Regions from separate parts of the Chitinibacter fontanus genome, predicted to be linked through region 2. Evidence: predicted binding sites of a transcription regulator. Region 2 holds the regulator's gene; each other region holds the start of a gene.
What was found. Region 2 encodes FNR, which switches genes on or off when oxygen is low (the NO sensors DNR and NnrR bind a similar motif). Its sites were predicted from a motif close to TTGATNNNNATCAA; they were not measured.

Region 1 (9,901 bases), 1.3 Mb from region 2:
TCTCGGGGACTGAAGATCAAAAATATCTGAATAACCCGAAAAATCACAGTGAATTCGATGTGAACGTCATCGCCAATTACGATAGTCACATCATTCCGCTATTGGGCTCGCCCGTTGGCAGCGTGTTCGAGCGCTTTGTGAAAAGCGAAGATGATGATGAGTTTAAGCCGGTAACCGATTGGTCGCCGCTGGATTAAACGCGAATGAAAATTTTGGTGGTGGGCGCTGGGCGAGGTTTGGGTCGTGCTTTTGTTGAAGGGCTAGCACAGGCTGGTGATACGGTTATTGGGGTTTCACGAACTCGGCCAAGTGATTTGGAGCTAGCTGCTGGCGTTGAGTTGCAATGGATTGCTGCCGATCTCAGCGAAACATTGGTCGCATGCAATAAAATCGAGCAGGCCTTGCCCGAGCAGTTGGATGTAGTGATCTGCAATGTTGGTATTTGGGAAGAAAAAGCGTTTAGTCATGAGTATGATTTTCTCGCCGATAGTGACGAGCAAATTATTCAGATGATGAACGTGAATCTGACCTCAACGATTTTGCTGTTAAAACGGCTTATTCCTCGCTTGTTAAAGTCGACTAAACCACAGCTGATTTTGACGGGTTCGACTTCGGCACTGGCGCGCAGTGGCCGACCTGAAGTGGCGTTTGGCGCGTCTAAATTTGGCCTCAATGGCATTGCCGATGCTTTGCGTGAAGGGTTTCGTGATCATGGGTTGGCGGTAACGTGTTTGCAGATCGGCGATTTAAATACCGAAGATGCTTTCAGTGTGCCAGTGGCGCAGGCAAGCCAGCGCGGTCATGGTAAATTGATTCCGGTGCATGATGTCGTCAAACTGGTGCAGGCGCTATTGCAACTATCGCCTTCGTCTTATGTGCGGGAGCTGGTGTTGCCCCCAATCTTGGATCAACATTTTTAATATTGGTTTGTTAAGGAAAGCCCATGCTTCGTATTACGAGTAATTTTGACTCTGGCTCGATTGATGTGGTTGACGCCAGCGACGCTGCCAATATCCGCCTGAAACTGCGCGCTGATAATGCGTCCGACTTTGCGCAGTGGTTTCACTTTCGCTTAAGCGGCGCGCGCGATGTTGATTGCACGCTGAAAATCGAAAACGCGGGGCAGAGCGCTTATCCTGATGGCTGGCCTGATTATCAGGCGGTGGCCTCGTATGACCGCGAGAACTGGTTCCGCGTGGAAACTGAATACGATGGCCAAACGCTGACGATCAAGCACACGCCGCATACCGATGTAATGTGGTTTGCTTATTTCGAGCCGTATAGCTGGGAGCGCCATCAGACGTTGATCGGCAACGCGATCACCGCCGCGCCGTGGGTGAAGCTCGAACAATTGGGCGTGACGCCCGACGGACATGATTTTGACTTGCTGCGCATCGGCGTGCAAAAAGGCTATTACGGCATTAATAAGAAAAAAATCTGGGTGACGGCGCGCCAGCATCCGGGCGAGAGCATGGCCGAGTGGTTTGTTGAAGGCTTGCTCGAAACCTTGCTTGACCCGCAAAACTCAATCGCGCGGGCCTTGCTGGAAAAATGCGTGTTTTACGTCGTGCCGAATATGAACCCCGATGGCAGCGTGCGGGGTAATTTGCGCACCAATGCTAAGGGTGCAAATCTAAATCGAGAATGGCAAACGCCAACTCTGGAGCGCAGTCCGGAAGTGTATTGGGTGCGCGAGAAAATGCAGCAGGTGGGTGTCGATGCCTTCTTTGATATTCACGGCGACGAGAGTATTCCGCATAATTTTGTTGCCGGTTGCGAGAGCAATGAATCGTTCTCGTGCCGCCAGCACGATTTGCAAGAGGCATTCAAGAAAGCTTGGCTGGCCGCCAGCCCCGATTTCCAAGTTGAGCACGGCTATGAAGTGGGTAAGTTCGGCCCAGAAACGCTGACTTTGGGAACGAACTGGGTCGGTAATGAGTTCGATTGCTTGGCCTATACAGTAGAAATGCCATTTAAAGACACCGCCAATCGTCCCTTGCCCGAGGTGGGTTGGAATGGTGAGCGTTCAACGCAGCTAGGCAGCTCACTGCTTAGCGCGCTGTATGCAATCGTTGAGCAGATCTAATCAGCTCACCTGCGAAGCGACATTTGCGCAGCTGTGCGGCCTTTGTGCTGCACAGCTTAACTGTAAACGCGCGTAGATTGGCTGAAATCAAAGCACGTGCCTTTGGTAACACAAAAACGCAGTAATACGCTTGGCAAAGCCAGTTTGAAGGCGTAGTTTGAAATGCCGACTAGCTTTGGAGTGCTGCGATGCTTAACCCTTTTGCTACTGAAACGGTGACGTTTGAAACCCCAGTGGCGATGCTGATCGCCTGTCATGATCGGGTGCGCCAATATGCCGCCTTGACGGAAACGCTGGTGAGCCATGTGGCCCAGCATGGGGCCGATGCGGCGGCAATTGCGGGGGCACAATCGATTTTGCGCTATTTCGATATTGCCGCGCCTTTGCACCATCAAGACGAAGATGAAGACTTATTTCCAGCCTTAATCCCTTTGGCATCCGCCGAGTTAAAGCAGGTGATTGATCAGATCATGGCAGAGCACGATGAGCTAGGTGCCTTATGGCAACAAGTTCGTGCCGCTTTGCTGGCGCTAGTCGCAGGCAATGATAACGAGCTCAGTGCCGAGCTGGCAGCACAATTTGCCAGCCGTTACCCAGCCCATGCCGCACGTGAAGAGGACGAGATTTATCCCTACGCCAAAGTGTTACTCGATGCCAAACAGCTGCAGCAACTCGGGCGCAACATGGCGGCCCGGCGCGGGCAAAAAGTCTAACCTTGCTCGCTCACTACTAAGCGATATTCACGTATGTCCAGCGGCTCAATCTCGGGCCCTTGCCATGGTTTACGATAAATAAAGCGCAAGGTGACTTCGCCTGCTTGCTTCGCGGTAAACCGCCAAGTTGTATCGCCAATCGGCTGGCGTTGATTTTTATCGCGCGGAATAAACTTCCAGTCTTGGGTCAATTGCAGGGTATCCGCCTGCGTGTCAGAGCTTTCCAGAAACCAGAGATAACCAGTACTAGGATTGGTTGGCAACTTGACCGTGAGGCTTTCTTTCGGTTTTAGCACGACGGTCTTTTGGTGCTCTAATTGAGTGAGCACTTTATCCGCCCAGCAATTGGGGCTCAAGCCAAAAGCTGCGATACAGCAACATAAAAAGCGGCGCATATTCATCCCCAATGGTATTCATCACAACTTGAGCTTACGAGCGCAGCCGCTTCGTTTCAGTGATGAACTACCGCAATGTGGATGCAATAATAACTTTGCCGGGGTATTTGTATTTAGGCCTTATATCAATTGATTTGTAGCTATATACATTTGGTTGTTTGGATTGCCAATGGCATTATTTACCCCTTGTTGCAAACTAGTTGGGGCGAGGTTGGCAGAAAAAAAGCCGCACCATTGGCGCGGCTTAGCGGCAACAAATACCAGTAATTTATTTCAAATTACGACGGAATAAATCAAATGCCAATTGGTAACCGAGCAGTGCCAATTGCGGGTCATAGCGATCGCCTTCATCGCGCATAAACGCGTGTGGGCCGTTAAATTCATGCCAAGTGAAGGTTTTGTCGGCGGCGACTAGTGCCTGATATACCTGAGCGCGGCCGGCTGCTGGAATGTGCGGATCTTGCTTGCCGAAAATCATCAGCAATTCGCCGCTAATGTCGGCCAAGCGCTCCATGCTATGTTGGCCGGGCTGATTTGGGATCACATTGGTGTGCAAATCGGTCGCGTAGAAACACGCGGTTGCTTTGATTTCCGGCTGCAGTGCGGCGCGGAAAGCCAAATGGCCGCCAATGCAGAAACCCATCGCGCCGAAGTCGCCTGAGTGCCACGGCTGTTGCTTCACCCACGCGATCATCGCTGCGTTATCAGTGTCGTAGCCTTCGACCGATTTCGCCATTTTGTCGGCATTGCCTTTATCGCGACCGGCGTCGTCATAGGCTAGTACGGTGCCGATTGGGTTTAGCTCATGGAACACTTCGGGCACCAGCACGTTATAGCCATGCCCCGCGATGAGCTTCGCAGCACGTTCGATTGGGCCGGTTTGCTGGAAAATTTCGGAATAAAACAGAATCGTCGGATATTGACCATCCACAGCTGGGCGATGCACATAAGTGCGCATTACGCCGGTGGCGGTGTTCAAGTCGGTGATTTCGCTTTTGATCATCATAGGGATTAGCTCCGGTTGATTATTGGGAATTGGCTTGTGCGCCTAGTCTAATCGAGCTTGCTATAAAGCCATAGCTCTGTTCGGTAGGGAAATGCAATTGCTTCGTGTTGCAGTGCTGGAAATTGCGTGCGAAGTGTTAGTAATTGCTGTTTGAATTGTTGCTGAGCGGCTTCATCGAGTGCAGCGATAAAGCTGACCGACATAAAGCGGTCAATTATCACCTGCTCAATTGCGCCAATATGCGCGTGGGGCAGGGCATGGTAGCTGGCGGGGCCAAACCAGTTTTGCTCATAAAACGGCGCTTTCCATTGCCCGGTGTAATAACGCGGCGCATCGCCCTCGTGCGGATGCATCAATTGCGTAATCGCTGCCACCCAATCAAACGACTCATCACGCGTATTCCAGATCAGGCAGAGCTTACCGTTGGCGCGCAGCACGCGGTGCATTTCCGCTAGCGCTTCGCCATTGGCAAACCAATGAAACGCTTGTGCGCAGCAGATCACATCAACCGACGAATCGGGTAGTGGAATGGCTTCGGCGTGCCCTGCTAATACGGTCACGGCTTGCGTGGTGATTTGTTCGCGCATCGCGGCAATCGGTTCGACCGCGACGACGCTGGCGGCGGTTTGCACGAGCAGCTTGGTGAATTTGCCGGTGCCTGCGCCTAAATCCAGCACAGTTTGACCCGCACCTAGCTTCAACGTTTGCTGCAAGTAGCTCGCGATTGCGCTGGGATATTCGGGCCGACCTTGTTGGTATTGTTGTGCCCGATGGGTGAACCCAATTTCTGCGGCGTGATGCATCACTTCTCCCTCTATTTTGAATTGTTGTGGGCGTAAAAAAAGCCGATCTGGCGATCGGCTTGTTGAGTTATTTCGTTAACTTTTCTAATGCTTCGCGGTATTTCGCCGCGGTTTTTTCAGCCACTTCTGCGGGGAGCGCTGGTGCCGGTGGGGTTTTGTCCCAGCCGGTGGTTTCCAGCCAGTCGCGTACGAATTGTTTGTCGTAGCTCGGTGGGTTGGTACCGGGCTGGTATTGGTCGGCAGGCCAGAAGCGGCTTGAGTCGGGTGTTAGCGCTTCGTCCATCAGGCACAGCACGCCATTTTCATCCAGACCAAATTCAAATTTGGTGTCGCCGATGATAATACCGCGTGTTGCCGCGTATTCGCTGGCGGTTTTGTACAGCAAAATCGCGGTGTCGCGTACTTTGGCGGCTAAATCAGCGCCCAAAATTTCTTCGCACTGCGCGTAGCTGATGTTTTCGTCGTGATCGCCCACGGCCGCTTTGGTCGATGGCGTGAAGATTGGTTCTGGTAGTTTGTCGGCTTCGCGCAATCCGGCAGGCATTTGAATACCGCACACGGTATTGCTCTGCTTGTATTCTTTCCAGCCGCTACCAGCGATATACCCCCGCACAATCGCTTCAACGGGGACTGGTTTCAGGCGTTTGCACACCACGGCGCGGCCTTCAACCTGTGGCAGATCTTCGGCTGATACCACGTCTTCCGGTTGGTCGCCCGTGAAGTGGCTCGGTACGACATCTTTCAATTTCTCAAACCAGAAGTTTGAGATTGCAGTGAGGATTTTGCCTTTTTCTGGAATTGGCTCGGCCAGAATCACGTCAAAGGCTGACAGGCGATCGGTGGCGATCATCAGCATGCGGGTTTCGTCGATCTGGTACAGATCGCGCACTTTGCCCGAGTAGATTTTTTTCAGGCTGGTCAGATTGGTGGTGGTGAGGCCGGTCATAGTTGCTCCAAAAACGTGGGCGCGGCCCACAGCGGACATTTAAGGCGGTATTTTGCCTGAATGTGGCGCGGCCTGCATGTACTTACGTCGGCAAATTGTGCGAGTGGCGCTGCTTTAGATGCTTTTGCTCAGCCGGAATACTTTCAATGGCTCGCCGCGATGGTCGGTGCGGGTTTCCCAGCCTTCGTTGCTAAAGCCCAGTGTGGCGTAGAAATCGTAGGCGCTCTGGTTATTGGCAAAGCAGATCGTGGCCATTTCGGTGGCGCGATAACGCTCTTGAGCAATGGTGGTTAAGGCGCTGACCAGATAGCGGGCCACGCCCATCCGGCGTGCGCGCGGGTTGACGATCAAATGTCCTATCCACGCTGTGCCTTGGTGTTTGGCGTTATATAAGCTGGCGTAGCCCAGCGTGCGATCCTGATCGCAGACGACAAAGCCGTCTTCATGGCTAACCAAATGCTCGAGCAATTTAAGCGGTTCAGCAGGCCATTGCGCATGCGGAAATAAGAAACGCAATTCGGTCGGCGTTTCCGGCCAGCCGACGACCGCGCGCAGGTCATCCAGCGTAGCGCGGCGTAATTGGAAACGGGTGAGAACGGCCATGGTGTCGTTGCTTAAAGTGCTCGGTGAAGGTTTATCTTAACTGAATGTGTTTACACTGCGTGAAATAATCGTGCCGGAATCGTTTGTCGCATAAGCTAAATCGTGGCAGCTTTACGCAGTTGTGTTTGCCGCGTTGCGCAGATGTTTCAATGCTTCGTTCACCGACAAGGGCGCGAGCAGCTGTTGATGCGTCGTGACAAATTCCAACACCGTTTGCGGCGCCACTCGCGCATATTGGCGTAGTGCCCAGCCGATGGCTTTGCGGATAAAGAAATCCGGCTCGGCCGTGTTGAGTAAGCAATACGCAAATAGGCGCTTGGCATCAGTGTCATGCTTCCAGCTGAGCTGAAGCAAAATGGCCGTACGCCGCAGCCACAAGTTCGGGTGCTGCGCCCATGCATCCATCACGGACAGCAGACTGGGTTCGCGTTTGACTAAGGCCCCGACGAGTTTGACGGCCAGCACATCCACGCTATCCCACCAGCTATGCGTTGTGATAAGCATTTCTAGGGAAGCTAAATTTGTAGCTGTGAGTTTGTGCTGGCAACGGACTAGTAAATCCAAGGCGCAATAATGATATTCACGTGCAGCTTGTTGATATAACAGAGCGGCGAGTGCGAGTAGCTGTGCTGCGCTGAGCTCTTGCTTCGCAGTTTGTTCAATGTGGGCTACTAGTTTACGACGCTCTGGGGTGGGTATGCCGAGAAATACGAAGTGATGCTTCATATAGGCAGCCATACTGGCTGCCCGTACCGGATTGCTCGCTGGACTCAGCGCTTGTTGATAGTCGTTGAGCCAGCGAGTGAGCATGATTTACAGCGTTTCTTTGATCGCGTTAGCTTGCTCGAGCGCATCTTGTGCGGTTTCGGCCAGCACATTGTAATGGCCCATCTTCCGCCCTGGGCGAGCCTGTTTTTTGCCGTACAGGTGCAGTTTGGTATTTGGTGCTGTCATCAGTACTTCCCAGCGTGGCTCGCTACCGTCTTCGCCCCACACATCGCCGAGCAAGTTAACCATTACCGTTGGTTTGAGCAGGTCTGGTTTGCCTGGATATAGGCCGCACATCGCACGCACCTGCTGTTCAAACTGGCTGGTGAGTGTGGCATCGAGCGTGTAATGGCCCGAGTTATGTGGGCGCGGAGCCATTTCATTAATGACCAGCTCACCACCATCCAAAACAAAAAATTCCACGGCCATTACGCCGATGTAATCGAGTTTCTCTGCTAATTGCATTGCCATCGCGCGGGCTCGTTCGGCAACGGCGTTATCCACGCGGGCAGGTACGATTGATACGTCCAGAATGCCATTCACGTGCTCGTTTTCGGCCACTGGAAAGCTCGCCACTTCGCCGGCACGGGTGCGTGTCACAATCACCGACACTTCAGCGGCCAGCGGCATCATTTTTTCCAGCACACAGGGCTGGTGCTTCATTTCGGCGTGCGCAAAACGGGCTTCTTCCGCGGTTTTAACGCGCACTTGGCCTTTGCCATCGTAGCCCAAGCGAGCTGTTTTCAAGATGCCCGGTAGATAGGCCGATAAATCACCTTCCAGACTGGCGGCGTTTTTCACCGCGAGGAAAGGCGCTACATCTAAGCCTGCGTCACGGATAAAGGTTTTCTCGGCGATACGATCTTGCGCAATCGCGACACAGTCACCCGATGGAGACACCGGAATGCCTTGTGCTGCCAACCAACGCATTGAATCAGCGTTGACGTTTTCAAATTCGGTGGTAATTGCTGCGCAGTGCTCAGCCATATATTGCAAGGCTGCTGGGTCGGTAAATGATTTGCACAAATGCACATCGGCAAAATCAGCCGCTGGAGCGTGATTGTCCGGGTCGAGCACGGTAACGCCATAGCCCATATTTTTGGCCGCTGCCGCGAACATACGGCCAAGCTGCCCCCCACCTAAAATACCCAGCATTGCGGGTGGCAGGATAGGTTTAGTGTTGCTCATCATTGTCTTCCTCAAATTGCAGTCTTGCTTTAAATGCCTGATGCCGTGTAAAGCCCCATTGCCCAAAGCCGTATATGCCGCCGGCAATCATTGCCATTGGGTTGGCGGCCAATACCCCTTCGATCATGCTATAGGTGCCGCTGTAATGCCACAATGCAGCCAGTAAAATCGAACACGTCATCCCCCAAAATAAACAGCCCTTGACCAGTATGTAATACCAGCAAGGGCGGATCGTTGGGTTGGCGGTGTTCTGCGTCATTCTACTGCAGGTAATTCCATCGCGAGCACGGTTTGCTTTTGTGTTTCGCGGAAATCGTTTAATTGTTGTGCTAGCGCAGGATTGCTGCCGGCCAGCATAGCAACGGCAAACAAACCAGCGTTAGCAGCACCCGCTTCACCAATCGCGAAAGTAGCCACTGGAATGCCTTTAGGCATTTGTACAATCGACAGCAGTGAATCTTCGCCACGCAAGTATTTTGAAGGTACTGGCACGCCCAATACTGGCACGGTGGTTTTGGCCGCCAGCATACCTGGCAAATGCGCTGCACCACCCGCCCCAGCAATAATGCAGGCGAGGCCACGTGCGGCCGCTTCTTCGGCATATTGAAACAGCAAATCGGGGGTGCGATGAGCCGATACGACTTTACATTCAAACTCGACGCCAAAGGCTTTAAGCTGCTTGGCCGCGTGTTGCATCACATCCCAATCGCTGTTGCTACCCATTACTACGCCGACTTGAATCATCGCCGTCAACTCCAAACGCAAAAGCGGTCAATTTTACCGAAAAAACAAGCAACTCCGATAGGCTTTTGGACAAAAGGTTGGCATATTGGCGTAATTACTTATGTATATTAGTATTGACTAATGTTCCGAGGTGGGTCATTATTAGGTCATAGAGTTTGCTGAAATTTGTGTTGCAAGCTTTGCTGTAGTGTTTCATTTCCATCCTATGTCTTTATTGAGCGCCGCAATCGATTGATTGTGGCGTTTTTTTTGCGCGCTAAATCTGCCAGCGCTTGGGTTGTCTGCTTGATTGCTGCTAGATTGAAACTCAAGATTTATCTCGATGATGGCAGTGATGAGTATGAAATGGGCAATTCAGTGCTGTATGTTGTGTGCGCTGACCGCAATGGCAGTGCCGGCGCAAGCCTTTGATTGCGGCAAAAAAGCCATCAAACTGGCTTTTTATGAATTTGGTCTGCTTTATGATCAAGGCTTGGGGATCGATAAAGAAATCGTCGATGAGCTAAAGCGCCGCACCCATTGCCATTTTCATGTGCAGGTTATGCCGCGCGCCAGAATTTGGGCTGATTTGGCCAGTGGCGCTTTAGATATGAGTGTGTCTGGCATCCAAACGCCTGAGCGCGATCAATTTGCCTGGTTTATACCGTAT
Region 2 (9,901 bases):
AATCGGCTTGATACAGGCTGATACTGTAGCGATCTGCTACTTCAACATTCACCAGCGCGCGCTCGGCCTCTTCGCGCATCCCCTGCTCAATTTCACGTCGCGAGCGATTCAGCTGATCGAGCTCTTTGGCCTGCGGCAGCGCAATCTCTTCGCTCGGAGCCAGCAGCGTATTAATCCCAAAACTCATGTCATCGAGGCGCCCGGCCGCATTCAAACGCGGTCCCAGTGTAAAGCCCAGATCAAAACAGCTCGCTCGCCCGTGAAAACGCCCCGCTGCCGTAAACAGCGCCATAATGCCGGGGCAAGCACGGCCTGCCCGCATGCGCTTAAGGCCCTGTTCGACCAGAATGCGATTGTTGGCATCGAGCTTTACCACATCGGCCACCGTGCCCAGCGCCACAATATCCAGCCATTGCGCCAAGTTAGGCTCAGGTTGATTGGCAAAAGCGCCGCGTTCACGCAAGGCGGCACGCAAGGCCATCAGCACATAAAACATCACGCCAACCCCAGCTAGATTTTTACTCGGAAACGGGCAGTCGCCTTGGTTGGGATTGACAATCAGCGCATCGGGTAGCGTATCGGCAGGCAAATGATGGTCGGTAATCAGTACTTCGATTCCGTAGGCTTTCGCGGCAGCCACGCCCGCATGGCTGGCGATACCGTTATCGACCGTGACAATGATATCGGGTGATTTTTCACGCGCCAGTTCGACAATTTCTGGCGTTAGCCCATAGCCGTATTCAAAACGATTGGGCACGATAAAATCGACCTTAGCGCCAAAGGCCGCCAGCCCTTTCATTCCCAAAGTCGTGGCCGTTGCGCCATCAGCGTCGTAATCCCCCACAATCAATAAGCGCTGGCCCTGCGCAATTGCGTCGGCTAAACGCTGCCCCATTTCCGGCGCATTTTTCAGCTGCGTAAACGGCAGCAAATGCTTGAGCTCATGCTCTAACTCTTGCGGCTGTGAAATACCGCGCGCGGCATACAGACGCGCTTGCAAAGGGCTAAATCCAGCCTGTAGTAAGTGGCGCTCTTGCTCGGCGGGAACGGCGCGTATTTTAATTTGTGACATTCAATCAGCCATTACTGTGATGAATCTTGATGGATTAGATGACGCGGTAGCTCGGCTTTGCGCCAGAAGCGCCATAAATCCGAGTTTTTAATCACGGCGCGCTCAGCTACATCTGGAAAATGCAGCGTGAGCTGCCGCAATTGGCCAGATTTGAGCGCAGCGAGGACTGGCGTAAACCAGTCTTGCTCCCAACGCAACCAAACTTGCTGCCATTCATAACCCGCACCATAGATCGCATGCACTTCCAACTCATCCAAAAGCACTGCGGTATTGGTCTGAGTCACCTCGGCCCACGATTGTGGCACCGATACCTCGCCATTGAGCGCCAGCAGCAAGTCATCTAGCCCCAAAATCGGCTGCTCTGCCTGAGGCAACGCGGCGGGTGGATAATCTCCACCACCCCACAACCACACACTATTAATCAGCATCTGCCCCGCTTCATCGCGCGCATCATTTACCGCGTGGCTGTAAAGCAGCATCTGGATTTCGTTCAGCAGCGCATTAAACTGCAACGCACCGTCACCACGCGGTAGCACGGTATTTAGATTGCGCCCCAAGGCTGCTTTGATCGGTGTGAATTCCAATTGCGGATTTTGCGGCAGCCGGACAAACCAGCGGTTAGGCGTTGGCGCAACAAAGTAATAGCCATCAGCCTGATACAAGGCATTGAGCGCCTGCACCAAAGCATCAGCCTCGGCCTGCGATACCGTCAGATATGGCGCACCCAGCACCGTTAAGTGATCGCGATCTACGCGCAAACTCACCGGATCAACACACAGCCAATAGCCCGCCTCAAGCGGCAAGCTCAGCGAGCTGAGCAATTGCGGCGCGATGGCTAGTGATGACACACCATAGCGCTGACTCAGCAGGCTAGTCAGATCTGCACCAGATTGTTTCGCGGCTTTGCCATAGAGTTGCGCCAATGCGGGCAAAGGCAAATCGCGCCAGATGGCCTCGCGACTGGCCGAGTCAGGCCACACCGAGGCAGGAAGAATGAGTTCTAAATGATTTACAGTATTCATAGGCTGCAATTCTACACGGCTGTAGCCATATTCTGCTCATCCGCTGCGCGAGAATGCAATCTGCCGGAGTCATTAAAATCACGCCTAAACACCAAACACACTAAGAGTCTGATCTAAAAGAAAAAACAGCAATTCAGACCCCTACCTAGCAGCAAGCCAAGCCAATTTCAAATTTTTTCACTATAGTTGTTGCATTCTCAACAACATCTAGGCATAATTCGCCCCCTTCGGTTGTGTGCGTTTCATTTCACACAAGCCATTTCTATCGATCCCATCGCCTCTGACCTTATTCCCGCACTAGCACTTGTGATTAGCGGTTGTTCCTGGTTGGCGTCGATGACGTGCTGGTGAGTTTACCCAGCCATACCACAAGGACTGCCAACATGCCGCATACCGCTGCTACCGCTACAGACACGCCTAATGAATTCGTAACACTGGGTCTGGCACCACAAATTACCGAAATCTTGGAAGCCCAAGGTTTCAACAAACCAACACCGATTCAAGCTGCTGCAATTCCTGAATTGCTCGCTGGCAATGACATCATGGCTTCAGCGCAAACCGGTACTGGTAAAACTGCAGCCTTCTTGCTGCCTGCGTTGCACAAGCTCACAAAAGAATCAACGCACCACGCTCGTGGCCCGCGTATTTTAGTATTGACCCCAACACGCGAATTGGCTGAACAGGTTTCTAAAGTAGCAACCGAATTCTGCCGCCGCATTCCACGCTGCAAAGTCGTAACCGTAGTGGGTGGCGTACCGTACCCAGTACAAAACAAAATGCTGTCGCAACCCTACGAAGTACTGGTTGCCACACCTGGTCGCTTGACCGATTTGCTGCGTAGTGGCCGTATCGACTTCCGTCGCCTCGAATTGCTGGTGCTGGACGAAGCAGACCGCATGCTGGACATGGGCTTTATTGATGAAGTTGAAGCGATTGTTGACCAATTACCAAAAGAGCGCCAAACCGCGCTGTTCTCAGCGACATTGACTGAATCAGTTCAACGTTTTGCCGGCCCAATGCTGCGTTCGCCAAAATTGGTTGAAATGGCACCACAAGCGACGATGCAAGCGCAAATCGCTCAGTCAGTGCATTACGCTGACGGCTACGAGCACAAACAAAAACTCGTTGCTGCCTTGCTCAAGAAAAATGATGGTCAACAATCGATCATCTTTACTGCAACCAAAATCTCCGCAGACGAAGTGGCTGAATGGTTGAAAATGGAAGGCTTTAAGGCCGCAGCAATGCACGGCGACTTGGCGCAGCGCGATCGTCGCCGCACCTTGGATCGTCTGCGTCGCAGCGATATCGACATGATCGTAGCAACTGACGTTGCCGCGCGTGGTATCGACGTGGCCGGCATTAGCTTGGTGATCAACTTTGACTTGCCACGCTTCTCAGAAGACTACATCCACCGTATTGGCCGTACTGGCCGCGCGGGCCGCTCAGGTGAAGCCGTTTCTTTGGTCACCAAAAGCGACTTTACGCTACTAACCAAAATCCGTCGCCAATACAATATTGAATTCACAACCCAAGAACTCGAAGGTCTGGAAGCGCGCTTCCAACCAGGTCGCGGCGGTCAAGGCGGTGATCGTGGTCGCCCAGGCAACGGCGGTGGCCGTGGTCGTGGCGGCTACGCAGGCAATGGCGGCGGTCGTGGTGGTTATGCAGGTAACCGCGATGGTGGCGCACCACGCAGCGGCGGCTACCAAGGCAACCGTGAAGGACGCGAAGGCGGTTACGCCGATCGCGCCCCACGCGGCGATCGTCCAGAAGGCCATCGCAGCGAAGCATCACGTGGTAGCTTTGGCGAGCGTTCACACAACAACGAAGGCCGCAGCTACGGCGATCGCGCACCGCGCGACAGTGGCTACGGCGCACCGCGCGAGCGTAGTTTTGGCTCCGGCCAAGCGCGTGACAACGCAGGCAATAGCTATAACCGCGACTCTGCACCGCGCGGCAATTTTGGCGGCAACCGTGATGGTGGCGCACCTCGCGGCGACCGTGGCGGCTACGCAGGTCGTGACGGCCAGTCTCGTGACGGCAATCGCGGTGGCTACGCTGGCAATCGTGACGGCGGCGCACCGCGCGGCGACCGTGGTGGCGATCGCGGCGGCTACGGTGGCAAACCAAGTGGTGGCAACCGTGGTGGTGGCCGCTTCAGCTAAGTCGACATGGCTCTGAAGTTAAAAAAGGCAGCCTAGGCTGCCTTTTTTATTGCGGGGTATTTACACCTAGCGCAAATCTAATAAAGCTTAGCAAGCAATACCCCCTACTCTGCGGCTATTTCCAAAGGCGGCAAACCGTGCCGAGCGCGCGCGCGATTACAGGCCTCACTAAACACCCCGATTTCGGCCAGCATACCAAACTCACGGCACGGCGATGGTCGTTCGCGATAGATGCCACAGGATACCTGCTGCCCAATCGTCCCCACCAGCGCCAAGCAACGTGGCTGCGCATAGTCAGTACCCCGCAAACGGGCGGTATACGACGTCTCGTAGTCCGCCAGGCCATCGGGCACAAGGCCACCTTCACTCGCCAACTCAGAGCGATCAAACGAGACACGAAACGCAGCACAGCAGGCGCCACAGCTCATACAGGGGTTATTTGCACTCACAATCGCTCACCTTTCAATTAAAATACCGAGCCGCATTCAATCCAAAACCTGCTGTGAGGTCAAGTGTCAACGCCCGTTATTCGCCCCATTCTAAGCAGTGATCTGCCGCGTATTCTGGAAATTCAGGCCGCCTGCTATCCGCCCGAATTGCTAGAAGACCACCCTACTTTCCAGGCCAAACTGAGCTTTGCTCCAGATTGCAACTGGATAATCGAAGTAACGGGCATCGCACAGGGCTATTTGTTTTGCCATCCCTGGCAAGGCGAAACGCCCCCAGCACTCAATCGCGGCGAGCAACCGTGGCCAAACAGCGCTGACCGTTTTTATTTGCACGATTTAGCCATTCACCCGGATGGGCGAGGCCAGAAACTCAGTACACTACTGGCGCAGCATGCCTGCGACTGGGCGCAACAACAGGGTTTTACGATGGCAATGCTGGTCGCAGTCGGTGGCGCAGACTCATTCTGGCGCAAGCTTGGATTTAGCGATCACCCGCGGCAAGACACCAGCTTGAGTCAATATGGGCAAGCGGTTTTAATGCAAAAACTACTTTAAGCCGATGTATATTGCTAGAAACGATATCAAGAAAGGCCTCAAGCCAGATACCTAACGAGCAAATACAACTGATACAGTGCCAACGCACTGATCGTAAGCCCACACATCCGACGCACCCACAGCTTTTTAAGCAAGGACTGTAAGCGCTGCGCCATCAGGCCCATCAGCAGCAAGTTGGGCAAAGTCCCCAAACCAAAAGCCAACATCACGGCTGCGCCACTGACTGGATTTGCACTCGCCAATGCAGACAGGCTAGCCGTGTAGACCAAGCCACAGGGTATCCAGCCCCAAAGCAGACCAATCAAGGGCGTCTGCCAGATACTATGTACGGGTAATAGCTTGCGTATCAACGGCTGCACACGCCGCCAAATGGGCTGCCCCAAAGCCTCAACACGAGTTAGCACCCGACTCCAGCCAGCGATATACCAGCCCAATACCAGCAATAGCAGATTGGCAAGCACAAACAGGATCAGCTTGAGCGATTGCAAGGCAGCCAAGGTCGCAAAACTCGCCAATCCACCCAACAGCGCCCCGATCAAGGCATATCCCGCCAAGCGACCAACATTGAAGCCCAGTAAATACGGCCAACGCGCCCCCGGCGGCAACTGCAGACTAAATGCAGTCACTATGCCACCGCACATGCCAATACAATGCCCGCCGCCGAGCAAGCCAGCCATAAACAGCGCAAATAAATTGATTTCTAACATTAGAAAAGCTGTTTGGCGCCCTTGCAGCGCCAAACCCAAAACTCAGATCAGCCGAGAATACCGCGCTTGGGTAGTGCTTGTCCGCAAATAACGATCAAACACCATCGCAATCGAGCGAATCAGCAAACGCCCTGTTGGCGTCACAAATAGCCCCTCCGATTCAATCGTAAGTAAGCCATCGTCGACCATTGGCTGCAGCAGACTCAATTCCTCGGCAAAATAGTCGCCAAACTCAATCATGTAGCTGACTTCAATCGCTTGATAATACAGCTCAAACTGGCACATCAAGGCCTGAATCACTGCCCGCCGGATCACATCATCCCGATTCATTTGCAACCCACGCACGACCGGAAATTCATCCGCATCGAGCTTGGCATAGTACTCTTCCAGCGTCTTCACGTTTTGGTGATAGTTAGCGCCCACTTTACCAATTGACGAAACCCCAAAGGCCAGCAAATCACAATCAGCATGGGTTGAATAGCCTTGAAAATTGCGCTGCAAACGCCCACGCCGCTGCGCCACCGCCAAATCATCATTGGGTAGCGCAAAGTGATCCATACCAATCAGCACATAGCCCGCATCGAGCAACTGTGCAATCGAATTTTGCAACATATCGAGCTTAGCATCTGCGCTTGGCAATTCGGCCTCATTAATGCGCCGCTGAGGCATAAAGCGTTCAGGCAGATGCGCGTAATTGTAAAGTGCAATCCGATCAGGCTTCAGTGTCAGCACTCGAGCAATGGTCTCAGCGATGCTCGCGACGGTTTGCTTAGGAAGACCATAAATCAGATCGACACTGACCGATTTAAAACCATGCATCCGTGCAGCCTCAATTACCGAACGAGTCTCCTGCTCGGTTTGCACTCGATTAACCGCAAGCTGTACCTCAGGATTGAAATCCTGAATACCTACGCTCATTCGATTGAATCCCAGCTGAGCCAAAGTGCGGATCATCGGCTCACCCACTTTGCGCGGATCAATTTCAATCGAATACTCACCCGTTGGCAGCAATTCAAAATGCTCACGCACGATATCCATCAAGCGCTGTAGCTGCTGCTCTGACATAAAGGTGGGCGTACCGCCACCCAAATGCAGCTGACTCACCTTGGGACGGCCCGGTAGATTGGCCGCATGCATTGCGATTTCTTTACTGAGATAACGAATATAATCATCCGCTTTACTCTTGTCTTTCGTAATAATCTTGTTACAGCCGCAGTAGTAACATACGGTATTACAGAAAGGAATGTGAAAATAAAGCGACAATGGATTGAGTAAAGCACCGGGCAATCTTTGCTGCAAGATTTGCGCATATTGCTCACTATTCACGGCTTGGTTAAACCGATCTGCAGTGGGATAGGACGTATAACGCGGCCCTTTACCGTCATAGCGCACAATCAGATCTCGATCAAAACAAACCCCACCTTGATCTGCTGGCGCGTGCTGACCTACAAATTTTGAAACCGACATAATTACTCTATCCTCATACTAGCTGCCGCAGCTTAAAAGCTAGTACAATGAGCCAACTTGATCTAGATCAAGCCAACAGCAATGACAGTGGGGTATCTACCTCTTCCGAGAGTTACAATACTCCCCCCGCACGACTTATTATTTTCTTGTGAGAGTTTCATGATTTCCCCCATCCAAGTTCGCGACATGTCCCCACGTCATCTGCGTAATTCATGCACTAATTGCAGCTTACGCGAACTGTGTTTACCACTGGGTCTGTCACAAGAAGAAATGCAAGAGCTTGACACCATCATTACGCAAGCTCGCCCAATCAAACGCGGCGAAGCTCTATATCGTGCCGGCGAGCCTTTCCGCTCGCTGTACGCGATTCGCCTTGGTTTTTTCAAAGCCAGCGTGATTTCCGAAGATGGCCGCGAGCAAGTCACTGGCTTTCATATGTCAGGCGAATTGATGGGCATGGATGCAATTAGCACCGACGTTCACACTTGCGACGCGATCGCACTAGAAGACAGTGAAGTGTGTGAATTACCCTTCAATGACATCGAAGATTTATCACGCGAAATCCCACTACTACAACGCCACTTCCACAAAGTAATGAGTCGCGAGATAGTCCGCGATCACGGCGTAATGCTACTCTTGGGCAATATGAAAGCCGAAGAGCGTCTAGCTGCATTCCTATTGAATTTATCGCAACGCTTTGCAATTCGCGGCTACTCTTCAAGTAGCTTCCATTTGCGCATGACCCGCGAAGAAATTGGTAGCTATTTAGGGCTCAAACTTGAAACAGTCAGCCGGACTTTGTCTAAATTCCAAGACCAAGGCTTTATCAAAGTACAAAACCGCCTAATTGAACTAGAAAACATTGATAGCCTAAAGAAACTACTTAACACCTGCCACGACGAATAAATTACACCTCAGGGGGTATATTGATGCAAACCCATCTAATAGCACCCCCTGAACTAATACCTCTAATAAGTGCCCGTCTATTATTAAAGCCCCCACTGGCAGCTACTGCCTGCATCCATTTAGCCAGTTCCAAACAAATTTTAGCCCAAATGATCTTGTAATCGCTATCCAACTGCAAAATACCGCGCAAGTACTGGATCTTCACAAAAGCGCCGCAAAGCTAATCGATGCAATTCTTTGGCCCAGCCCCTTTGCACCAAGCCATGGTTTTTTTGCGCTTGCAAGTGGCAACAACCATCACCTCGACCAAGCCGCAGACATTCTTGACGCACTCACACCAAGCCACAATGCATGGCTTCATGCAGGGCACTTAGGAGCCTGCGGCTTTCTCTATCAGCTATGGCTGGCACTCATCTCACCACAAGGCACACCGCCATTCTTTAACTGGCAAATGGATCCGCAGCGTACACCAAAAGATGAAACCCATCCGTTTCAACTCAACCAAAGCGACCTACTAGCCCAACTTGCCAGCCTAATTGCCCAACAGCAATTACAAACCCAAACACTAGCCAGCTTATCGCGGCGCTATCTGGCTGAATCCGCCTCACAAGAGTTCTTTATTGCCCATCACCCGCAAACCAGCAATTTTTTTGCAACTCCGACACATTCAGCCATCAATACAAACGACTCACCCGCCCGCCAAATCGCGCAACTACTGGCAATATATTAATAACGCTTACAAATGCTAAGTTAAAAATAAAAACGCCACCCGAGGGTGGCGTTTCAGATTTGAGCCCTAAGCCCAAATTTATTTTTTACGAATCGTGTAGAGCGGTGTTTGACCTGCAATCACTGAGCCAACTGCCAAATTAGCAACTGGCGCAAAATCATCTGCATTGGTCAAAACAACAGGGCTAATCACTGATTTTGCATTGGCACCAAGGAATTCAAGATCCAATTCCAAGACAGGCTGACCCGCCTTAACGAAGCTACCCTGCTCAGCCAAGCGCGTAAAGCCTTGACCACCGAGTTTCACCGTTTCAATACCAATGTGAACAATCAATTCAACCCCTGCATCATTAACGAGGGCAAAAGCATGGTTAGTATTAAAAATCTTTACCAATTGCCCATCGCATGGTGCCACCACTAACTTGCCTGTTGGCAAGATCGCTACACCATCCCCAACTGCCTTAGTTGCAAATGCCGCATCAGGCACATCTTCCAAAGCCACCACTTCACCCGTCAATGGGGAAAGCAGAACAATTTCGCCGGGGTTAGAGGCCACAGCCACCGCAGCTGGCTGCGGTGCAGCCTCAGTTACTTTTTTGCAGCTACGCCTACATTGGCACGCAACTGGTCAGCAATCAACTCAGCTTTTGGCCCAACGATAATTTGCACGCTCTGCTTGTTCAGTTTGATCACACCGCTTGCGCCAAGGCGTTTAGCAGCCGCTTCATCAACCAGATCAGCATCATTCACAGAAAGACGCAGACGAGTGATACACGCATCAATATTAGTGATGTTTGCAGCACCGCCAACTACGTTTACGTAGGCAGCA
Region 3 (9,901 bases), 1.6 Mb from region 2:
AGCATGCCACCTGAAACAAACAGAATGACATCATCTTCGTTCGAGTTAGCGATCTTGATACGGATCGCGCCCGGGCGAATGCGGGTCAACAGCGGCGCGTGCCGCGGCAAGATACCGATCTCACCCTTGTCGGCAGGCGCAGAGATGAACTCAGCGGTACCAGAGTAGATCAGCTCTTCAGCGCTAACTACGTCCACATGCATGGTCATGGCCATAGCTTAACCCCTTATTGCATTGATTTGGCTTTTTCGATCGCTTCTTCGATGCCGCCAACCATGTAGAAGGCTTGCTCTGGGAGGTGATCGTAATCGCCATTCAAGATGCCCTTGAAGCCCTTGAGGGTTTCTTTGAGCGGAACGTACTTGCCTGGAGAACCAGTGAACACTTCGGCCACGTGGAACGGTTGTGACAAGAAACGCTGGATCTTACGAGCACGTGATACGGCCAGTTTGTCTTCAGGAGACAATTCGTCCATACCCAGAATCGCGATAATGTCTTGCAATTCTTTGTACTTTTGCAGGGTAGACTGAACACCACGTGCAACGGTGTAGTGCTCTTCACCAACCACTTGTGGATCCAGCTGACGTGAAGTCGAATCCAGTGGATCTACCGCAGGGTAGATACCCAGAGACGCAATATCACGGCTCAATACGACAGTCGCGTCCAAGTGAGCGAATGTTGTAGCTGGAGACGGGTCAGTCAAGTCATCCGCAGGTACGTATACGGCTTGAATCGATGTAATCGAACCAGTTTTGGTTGAAGTGATACGCTCTTGCAGAGCACCCATCTCTTCAGCCAATGTTGGCTGGTAACCTACCGCTGAAGGCATACGGCCCAACAGAGCGGAAACTTCAGTACCGGCCAATGTGTAACGGTAGATGTTGTCTACGAAGAACAGGATGTCACGGCCTTCATCACGGAAGTGTTCCGCGATCGACAAACCAGTCAACGCTACGCGCAAACGGTTGCCAGGAGGCTCATTCATCTGACCATAAACCATCGCCACTTTATCAAGAACGTTAGAGTCCTTCATTTCGTGGTAGAAGTCGTTACCCTCACGAGTACGCTCACCTACACCAGCGAACACAGACAAACCGCTGTGCGCTTTAGCGATGTTGTTGATCAATTCCATCATGTTTACGGTTTTGCCTACACCGGCACCACCAAACAGACCAACTTTACCACCCTTGGCGAACGGGCATACCAAGTCAATTACCTTGATACCAGTTTCCAAGAGGTCAATGCTTTGGTTCAACTCATCAAACTTAGGCGCAGTTTGGTGAATAGCACGAGTTGCCTCGGCGTTCACAGGACCCGCTTCGTCGATTGGGTTGCCCAATACATCCATAATACGGCCCAGCGTTGCTTTACCTACAGGAACCGAAATCGGCGCGCCTGTATTTGTTACGCTAGTACCACGTTTAATACCATCGGTAGTACCCATGGCAATGGCGCGCACTACGCCGTCACCGAGCTGCTGCTGAACTTCCAGCGTCAGGTCTGTGCCAACTAGTTTGAGCGCGTCATACACCTTGGGCAGGTTGTCGCGTGGAAATTGCACGTCAACAACTGGTCCAATGATTTGTACGATTTTACCTTGGCTCATCGTTTTTCCTAATCCAGTTAATCCGTCAGGGCCCATTAAACTGCTGCAGCACCAGATACGATTTCCGAAAGCTCTTTCGTAATCGCAGCTTGACGCGTTTTGTTGTACAGCAGTTGCAGGGAGCCGATTACCTTGTCAGCGTTATCGGTTGCGGCCTTCATTGCGACCATACGAGCTGCATTTTCTGATGCCATGTTTTCCGCTACAGACTGGTAAACCAGTGCTTCGATATAGCGGTTCATCAAGTCATCAATCACAGTTTTTGCATCTGGCTCATACAGGTATTCCCAGTTATGAGTACGCGCAGGCTTTTTAGCCGGCTCAAATGCTTCGCTCGCAAGTGGCAACAATTGCTCTAGCACTGGCTCTTGTTTCATCGTGTTGACGAAACGTGTGTAAGCGATATGAACTTCATCCACTTCACCAGCAATATAAGCATCGATCATTACTTTGATCGGGCCAATCAGCTGTTCCAGGTGTGGGGTATCACCAAGACCAACAACGGAAGAAATTACCTTCGCGCCATTGCGGTTCATAAACCCATAACCCTTATTGCCGATTGCAGTTACAACCGTCTCAACGCCTTTTTGGTGCAGTTCTTTCACATTATTGAAAGCCAGACGCAGCGCGTTGGTGTTCAAACCACCACACAAGCCTTTGTCTGAGGTCACCATAATCAGGCCAACCCGTTTGACGGTGTCGCGCTTTTGGAGATATGGGTGCTGATAGTCGACAAGAGCTTGGCTCAGGTGGGCTGCTACATTACGGATTTTTTCACCGTAAGGACGAGCAGCCTTCATACGTTCCTGAGCCTTGCGCATTTTCGACGTGGCAACCATTTCCATGGCGCGGGTGATCTTCTGCGTATTTTTTACGCTTTTGATCTTGGTACGAATCTCTTTACCGCCTGCCATGATCTGATCCTTTTATCTACGTCTCAAATCAGTAAGCAGCGCCGGCCTTGAAGGATTCCGCAGCTTTCAGGATTGCAGCTTCATCATCAGAAGAAAGTTCACCTTTCTCATCGATGCGCGCCAATACATCAGCGTGGTTTGCCTTGAGGTGGCTCAGGAAAGCAGCTTCGAATGCCAGAGCACGGTCAACTGCAACATCAGCAAATACGCCTTTGTTGATCAGCAACAGGGTCACGCCCAATTCGCCGACTTTCAGTGGGCTGTACTGAGCTTGTTTCATCAACTCAGTCACCAACTTACCGTTTTCCAACTGTTTACGAGTCGCTTCGTCCAAATCAGACGCGAACTGAGCAAATGCTGCCAATTCACGGTACTGAGCCAGAGCCAGACGTACACCGCCACCCAATTTCTTGATGACTTTAGTTTGCGCCGCGCCACCTACACGTGATACCGAAATACCCGCGTTCATCGCTGGGCGAATACCCGCGTTGAACAAGTCAGTTTCCAAGAAGATCTGACCGTCAGTAATCGAAATTACGTTGGTTGGTACGAATGCAGAAACGTCACCAGCTTGGGTTTCAATGATAGGCAATGCAGTCAAAGAACCAGTTTTGCCTTTCACAGCGCCGTTAGTCAATTTCTCAACTTCGACTTCATTGATACGTGCAGCACGTTCCAGCAGACGAGAGTGGAGATAGAATACGTCGCCAGGGAATGCTTCACGACCTGGTGGACGACGCAGCAACAATGAAATTTGACGGTAAGCAACAGCTTGCTTAGACAAATCATCGTAAACGATCAATGCGTCTTCACCGCGATCGCGGAAGAATTCACCCATCGTGCAACCAGAGTATGCAGCGATGTATTGCAGAGCAGCAGATTCAGAAGCGGCAGCAGCAACCACGATCGTGTGTGCCAATGCGCCGTGCTCTTCCAATTTACGAACCACGTTCGCAATCGAAGAAGCTTTCTGGCCGATCGCAACGTAGATACACGTTACGCCGGTGCCTTTCTGGTTGATGATCGCGTCCAATGCAACGGCAGTTTTACCGGTTTGACGGTCACCAATGATCAACTCACGCTGACCACGACCTACTGGAACCATCGTATCGATTGATTTAATACCGGTTTGCAGTGGTTGCGATACAGATTGACGAGCAATTACGCCTGGCGCAATTTTTTCGATCGGAGCTGATTCGGTAGTGCCCAAAGGACCTTTACCGTCGATAGGCTGACCCAACGCGTTTACAACGCGGCCAACCAACTCACGACCTACTGGAACTTCCAGAATGCGGCCAGTACATTTAACCTCATCGCCTTCGGCGATGTGTTTGTAGTCACCCAAAATTACGGCACCTACGGAATCACGCTCCAAGTTGAGCGCCAAACCGAAGGTATTACCCGGAAATTCCAGCATCTCGCCTTGCATAACTTCAGACAGGCCGTGCACACGCACGATACCGTCAGTTACTGACACAACAGTACCAGTAGTGCTGGACTGTGCGCCTTGCGGCAGATTCTGGATCCGAGCTTTAATCAGTTCACTGATTTCGGACGGATTAAGTTGCATGATTTCTCCTAACTCTTCAGGCTCGTTGCAAGAGCAGTTAATTTGCCGCGTACAGAGGCATCAATAACCAGATCACCGATTGTTACCTTGATACCACCGATCAAATCGGGGTTCACGCTAACATCGGCAGTGATCTTGCGCTTGAGTTGCTGATTGAGCGTAGCCGTCAGTTCGGCCAGTTGGGCATCAGTCACAGCAAAAGCAGACTCGATGTGCGCTTGCGCTACACCTTCGTCTGCCGCTTTCAGTTCTTCGAATAACGCCGCCACTGCCGGTAGGGTAGTAAAGCGACGATTCTCAATCACTGTTGCCAGGAAGTTTTTAACCTCTGCGTTAGCATCAACGCCCAGGAGCCCGACCAACAGCTCCTGAACCTGAGTAGCAGAACACTTTGGATTAGCCACTACGTCAAGGGCATCCTTGTCACCTGCGATTTGCGCAAGGTTAGCAAGCACGTCCGACCACAGAGACAAGGTATTGCTCTCTTTGGCCAAGCGGAATACCGCTTCAGCGTAGGGTCTAGCGACGGTTATAAGTTCTGCCATGACTGTCTTACAATTCCGCTTTGATAGATGACAGCATATCAGCATGCTTAGCAGCGTCTACTTCGCGCTGCAGAATCTTCTCAGCACCAGCAACGGCCAAAGTAGCCACTTGCTGACGGAGTGTTTCTTTTGCATGTTGAATTTGCTGCTCGATTTCACCTTGGGCACCAGCGATCAGGCGTTCGCCTTCTACTTTGGCATTACCTTTGGCTTCATCGACGAGTTGTGCAGCACGCTTTTCAGCCTGTGCAATGATCTCAGCTGCTTGTTGCTTAGCTTCACGCAGTTTGTCTGCTGATTTTTTCTCAGCATTCTCAAGATCAAGCTTTGCGCGATCAGCGGCGGCAAGGCCATCGGCGATGCGCTTGGCACGCTCATCCATCATCTTGGTCAGCGGAGGCCAAACAAACTTCATCGTGAATAAGATCAGGATCGCAAATGTGATCATCTGACCTACAAGAGACATATTAAATTCCACGCTGAATGTCCTCCTTAAAGGCTGATCAATTGATTAGTGAGCAGCAGCAGTCAGGGCAGCAAGGAATGGGTTGTTGAAGGTGTAAAGCATCGCAACACCAACGCCGATCATAGAGATCGCGTCCAACAGACCAGCAATAATGAACAGTTTAGTTTGCAAAACTGGGATCATTTCTGGTTGACGAGCAGAAGACTCGAGGAATTTACCGCCGAGAATCGCGAAACCGAGAGCGGTACCGATCGCAGCCAGACCAATGATGATCGCAGCAGCGATTACAGTCATACCTTGTACGGAAGCAATTACTTCAGGTGTTGCCATTTTTGATACTCCTAAGGGTTAAATCAAAATTTACTAGGTTGGGTAAAACTTTGTCCGACGTCGTGCACCCAACCGACACACGCCACCGGACAGAAATCTTAGTGGTCTTCGACAGCCAAGCTCAGGTAAACGATGGTCAACATCATAAATACGAAGGCTTGCAGCGTAACAACCAGAATGTGGAAGATTGCCCATGGCGCACCCAGCACCCAGTTAATCCACCATGGCAACAATGCGATCAAGATGAAGATCAACTCACCAGCGTACATGTTACCGAACAGACGCAGCGCCAGAGAGATTGGCTTCGCTGCCAATTCGATCAGCTGGAATGCAAAGTTCACTGGCAACAAGATAATCGTCATCACCAAGCCTTCAGCATGGAATGGTGCAGTGAATAGCTCTTTGATCCAGCCAAACAGACCTTTGGCAGAAATTGAGAACCCGATAATCAGCAGCATCACAGTCAGTGACATCGCGAAAGTTTGGTTCACGTCAGCAGTTGGCACCACACGCAGGTAAACGTGATGTGGGTCAGCACCGAAGAATGTAGCGCCGATCCATTGAGCAATTGTTGGCAATAGATCAACAGGCAAAAAGTCCATGCTGTTCATCAGGAAAACCCAGCAGAAAATTGTCAGGCTGAGTGGGCCAATAACTTTAGATTTAGCGTGGAAAGCATCTTTGATCTGGGTGTCGACCATTTCGACAATCAATTCAACGAAGTTTTGCAAACGACCTGGCACGCCTGAAGTGGCTTTATTTGCCACATAAGCAAACACACCAACAAACAAAAAGCCCAAAATCAGCGCAATCCAGAAGGTATCCAAGTGGATGCCGCCGGCGGATTTGGCAAAGGTCAAATGGTGCTGGATATAACTAGTTGCATCTTGTGCCATGATCTACTTTTTACCGTCAAATTGAATTAAAAGCCCAAACCAGTAGGCGCTTGCAGCTGCCAGGTATCCAACAAACACCCAAAGCCAATCTGCCTGCCGGTATAAAACAAATAACGCTGCAAACGCGAGCAACGTCATACAAAGCTTGGCCATTTCTGCCGCAAAATGGCGGCGCATAATTTCTGCTGCCGGGGCAAATTTCACGCTGTAGGCGATGGTTGCGTACAACACACTACCCAAAATTGCGATTAATCCACCTAAACCACTTGCAATTGCTGCTTTCTGACCCAAAATCAGTAGGAGCGCAACAGCGAGTACCACTGTGATCGCCACCTTCAAGCGAATCACGCCCCGAATCTGTGCTGTCCTGACCATCATTCCACCGTAAGTGAAACCCCGCGATTATACGGAGTAGATTTGCCCTACGTCAATTTTACACATTGACTTAGCGGCATTTATTTTTCAACTTGATGCTAACCGGGTAAAAGAAAAGCCTTTCTTTTTAAACAAGTAATCATCAATTCAGAATTGGCGCCACATTTTGGTGCGCCGAACGCACCAGACTTACATACGCGCCAACAAGGCGTCTAATTGCGCTTCATTTTCAAACTCAATCGTAATTCTGCCCTGCCCTTTCTTTCCGGCCAGAATCTGTACCTTCGTCCCCAATCGGGCAGAAAGGTTCTCTTGACGCGCAATTATTTGTGGGTCTACCGTCACTGGTTTTTTTTGCTGCGGTTCTGCTTGCATCTTTTTCACTAGCGCCTCTACTTCACGCACCGACAGGCCCTTGAGCACGACATGCCTAGCAGCCTCTAGTTGGCGATCTGCGTTCAGTGGCAATAAGGCGCGGGCGTGCCCCATATCCAACTGCCCAGCAAGCAACATTTCACGCACCGCAGGCTCCAGATTCAACAACCGCAGTAGATTAGCTACCGCCGAACGCGACTTGCCTAATGCATGTGCTGCGGCTTCTTGCGTGAGGCCAAATTCATCAACCAAACGCTGAATGCCAATAGCTTCTTCGAGTGGGTTGAGGTTCTCACGCTGGATATTTTCGATCAGCGCCATCGCCAACGCAGCTTCGTCAGCAATCTCACGCACCAGCGCCGGTATTTCAGTCAGGCCAGCCAATTGAGCCGCGCGCCAGCGGCGCTCACCCGCAATAATTTCATACTGCTCAAGCCCAACTTCGCGCACCAGAATCGGCTGCATTAGCCCTTGGGCGCGGATCGAATTAGCCAACTCTTCCAGCGCTTCTTCATTCATCAAAGTTCGCGGCTGATATTTACCAGGCTGCAAGGCCGTCACTGCCAGCGTTTTTAGCGCATCACTTGCTGCTGGATCGCCCATAAGCGCATCCAGACCACGACCCAAGCCTTTGAATTTTTTACTGACCATTGCGATTCCAATGATTGATTTAATAGGGTATTTACCGCTAAGCCAATCTATACATGGCTTGGCAGTAATTACATCACAGGCATTGCTTCCTGAGCGCCGTGACGTGCCAGCAGTTCTTCCGCCAAAGCCAGATAGGCTTGCGCGCCTTTGGATGACTTATCGTAAGCCAAAATCGGCCGCCCGTAGCTGGGGGCTTCAGCCAGCCGCACATTACGCGGGATCACAGTGTGATACAGCTTGCTGGTGAAATGCTTCACCAGTTGATCCGACACTTGCTGCGCCAAGGTTGAACGCGGATCAAACATGGTGCGCAATAAGCCTTCGATTTCAATTTTACGATTGAGGTTTTGTTTAATGCGTTTGAGCGTATTGACCAGATCAGACAACCCCTCAAGCGCATAATATTCGCACTGCATCGGGATCATCACGGCATCGGCAGCGACCAAACCATTGAGCGTGAGCAAATTGAGCGCAGGCGGGCAATCAAGAATAATAAAGTCATATTGCCCAGCCACTTGCTGCAACGCAGTCTTCAAGCGGGTTTCGCGCGCCTCGGCATCAACCAACTCCACTTCGGCACCCGCTAAATCTCGACTAGCTGGCAGCACGGCATAGCCACCTGACTCTGAAGGCTGAATGGTTTGGCCAATGTCTGAATCACCGATTAATAAGGAATACACCGAGTGGCGAAGCTTGGCCTTATCAATACCCGAGCCCATCGTGGCGTTGGCCTGCGGATCGAGATCAACCAGCAACACGCGCTTGCCCAAATGCGCAAGGCTCGCGGCCAAATTGACGGCGGTCGTGGTTTTACCTACGCCCCCTTTTTGATTCGCAATCGCCAATATTTTCATCAATCCACTCTCTATTTGCTCAGGCCTTCACCGATTTGCTAGTTTACTCGGACAACGCGGCTTTTTGATGGCAAATCGACGCGCTGCAACAACTTGCCCTGCTTAGCCCTGCTTGCGGATATGCACCAAATGCCGCTCAGCGTCCAAGCCAGGCACTTGCAGCGCATCAATATGATCGACGTATACCGACGCAGGCAAACCTGCCACTTCCTCATGAGGGTATACCCCTTTCAGCGCAGCCCACTCACCGCCATCAGCCAACAGATGCTCCGTCCAGCGAATAAAGTCGCCCAAATCGGCAAAAGCGCGCGAGGTAATCACATCAAACTTCGCCTCAGGCTCCACCGCTTCAACGCGGCCAGTAATAATACTGACGTTGGGCAATTGCAATTCCAGAATCGCCTGACGCAAGAAGGTCGTTTTTTTATGGTTGGAATCGAGCAAAGTCAGTTGCCAATCGGGGCGTGCAATTGCAAATGGAATGCCCGGCGTACCAAAGCCCGAGCCCACATCGACCATGCGTAATGCACCTTCCGGCAGGTATTTCAATGGCGCCAGCGAATCAAGCAGATGATGCGTCACCATGCGCTCAGGCTCACGAATCGCCGTCAGGCTGTAGGTTTTATTCCATTTTTGCAACAACGCCACGTAGGCCAGCAATTTGCTCTGCTGAGCAACATCGAGCGGCAAATTCATTTCTGCCAAGCCTTGCGCCAGCATGGTCCCCAAATAGCCATTCATTGCGTCGCTCATTGCACATCCTTTACTGCCGATTCATCCGCTGCCGCCGCCATGCGGCTTTTCTTGATGTATACCACCAACAACGCAATCGCCGCTGGCGTCACGCCAGAGATGCGCGAGGCAATACCGAGCGTTTGCGGACGTTGTGTACTGAGTTTTTGTTGAATTTCTTTCGACAAACCGGGCACTTGGGTGAAATCAAAATCATCCGGCAGGGCCACATCTTCCAGCGTATCGCGCTTGGCCACTTCGCCTTGCTGACGCTCGATATAGCCTTGGTATTTCACTTGAATTTCGATTTGCTCAGCGACTTTTTCATCGGTAACGCCGGGGCCAGCGACTTCCAGCGTCATTAAGCTGGCGTAATTAACTTCGGGGCGGCGTAACAGCTCGGCCAGCGTATATTCACGCTCAATGGCTTTGCCCAATACGCGCTCGGCTTCAGTGGCCGCCAAGATGCGCGGGTTCACCCACGTTGATTTCAGACGCTCGAACTCTTTTGCGATCGACTCACGTTTTTCGCTAAATAGCTGCCATTGCTCATCGCCTACCAAACCAAGACGGCGACCGTGTTCAGT

Region 1: a site for FNR is predicted at 2,164-2,177, ahead of HZU75_RS06065 (hemerythrin domain-containing protein). Genes of this name have one in related genera too.
Region 3: a site for FNR is predicted at 6,745-6,758, ahead of HZU75_RS07265 (ATP synthase subunit I). Genes of this name have one in related genera too.

Annotation. Positions count from the first base shown of each region.
Region 1 covers NZ_CP058952.1:1,291,330-1,301,230, reverse strand. The annotation lists gene HZU75_RS06080 (DUF2185 domain-containing protein) at 1-197, shown strand, start outside; gene HZU75_RS06075 (SDR family NAD(P)-dependent oxidoreductase) at 204-920, shown strand; gene HZU75_RS06070 (M14 family metallopeptidase) at 944-2,086, shown strand; gene HZU75_RS06065 (hemerythrin domain-containing protein) at 2,275-2,799, shown strand; gene HZU75_RS06060 (protease inhibitor I42 family protein) at 2,796-3,194, opposite strand; gene HZU75_RS06055 (dienelactone hydrolase family protein) at 3,463-4,200, opposite strand; gene HZU75_RS06050 (class I SAM-dependent methyltransferase) at 4,248-5,003, opposite strand; gene HZU75_RS06045 (phosphoribosylaminoimidazolesuccinocarboxamide synthase) at 5,071-5,949, opposite strand; gene HZU75_RS06040 (GNAT family N-acetyltransferase) at 6,064-6,552, opposite strand; gene HZU75_RS06035 (DNA alkylation repair protein) at 6,664-7,362, opposite strand; gene HZU75_RS06030 (5-(carboxyamino)imidazole ribonucleotide synthase) at 7,366-8,511, opposite strand; gene HZU75_RS06025 (hypothetical protein) at 8,495-8,767, opposite strand; gene purE (5-(carboxyamino)imidazole ribonucleotide mutase) at 8,764-9,252, opposite strand; gene HZU75_RS06015 (substrate-binding periplasmic protein) at 9,593-9,901, shown strand, end outside.
Region 2 covers NZ_CP058952.1:3,582,493-3,592,393, forward strand. The annotation lists gene recJ (single-stranded-DNA-specific exonuclease RecJ) at 1-1,072, opposite strand, end outside; gene HZU75_RS16995 (hypothetical protein) at 1,084-2,094, opposite strand; gene HZU75_RS17000 (DEAD/DEAH box helicase) at 2,478-4,259, shown strand; gene HZU75_RS17005 (YkgJ family cysteine cluster protein) at 4,364-4,708, opposite strand; gene HZU75_RS17010 (GNAT family N-acetyltransferase) at 4,772-5,263, shown strand; gene HZU75_RS17015 (sulfite exporter TauE/SafE family protein) at 5,302-5,970, opposite strand; gene hemN (oxygen-independent coproporphyrinogen III oxidase) at 6,013-7,437, opposite strand; gene fnr (fumarate/nitrate reduction transcriptional regulator Fnr) at 7,597-8,343, shown strand; gene HZU75_RS17030 (hypothetical protein) at 8,795-9,073, shown strand; gene HZU75_RS17035 (PTS sugar transporter subunit IIA) at 9,152-9,634, opposite strand; gene nagE (N-acetylglucosamine-specific PTS transporter subunit IIBC) at 9,661-9,901, opposite strand, start outside.
Region 3 covers NZ_CP058952.1:1,566,656-1,576,556, forward strand. The annotation lists gene HZU75_RS07225 (F0F1 ATP synthase subunit epsilon) at 1-215, opposite strand, end outside; gene atpD (F0F1 ATP synthase subunit beta) at 227-1,606, opposite strand; gene atpG (F0F1 ATP synthase subunit gamma) at 1,642-2,520, opposite strand; gene atpA (F0F1 ATP synthase subunit alpha) at 2,549-4,090, opposite strand; gene HZU75_RS07245 (F0F1 ATP synthase subunit delta) at 4,099-4,635, opposite strand; gene HZU75_RS07250 (F0F1 ATP synthase subunit B) at 4,643-5,113, opposite strand; gene atpE (F0F1 ATP synthase subunit C) at 5,147-5,431, opposite strand; gene atpB (F0F1 ATP synthase subunit A) at 5,530-6,327, opposite strand; gene HZU75_RS07265 (ATP synthase subunit I) at 6,331-6,705, opposite strand; gene HZU75_RS07270 (ParB/RepB/Spo0J family partition protein) at 6,892-7,728, opposite strand; gene HZU75_RS07275 (ParA family protein) at 7,797-8,582, opposite strand; gene rsmG (16S rRNA (guanine(527)-N(7))-methyltransferase RsmG) at 8,685-9,335, opposite strand; gene mnmG (tRNA uridine-5-carboxymethylaminomethyl(34) synthesis enzyme MnmG) at 9,332-9,901, opposite strand, start outside.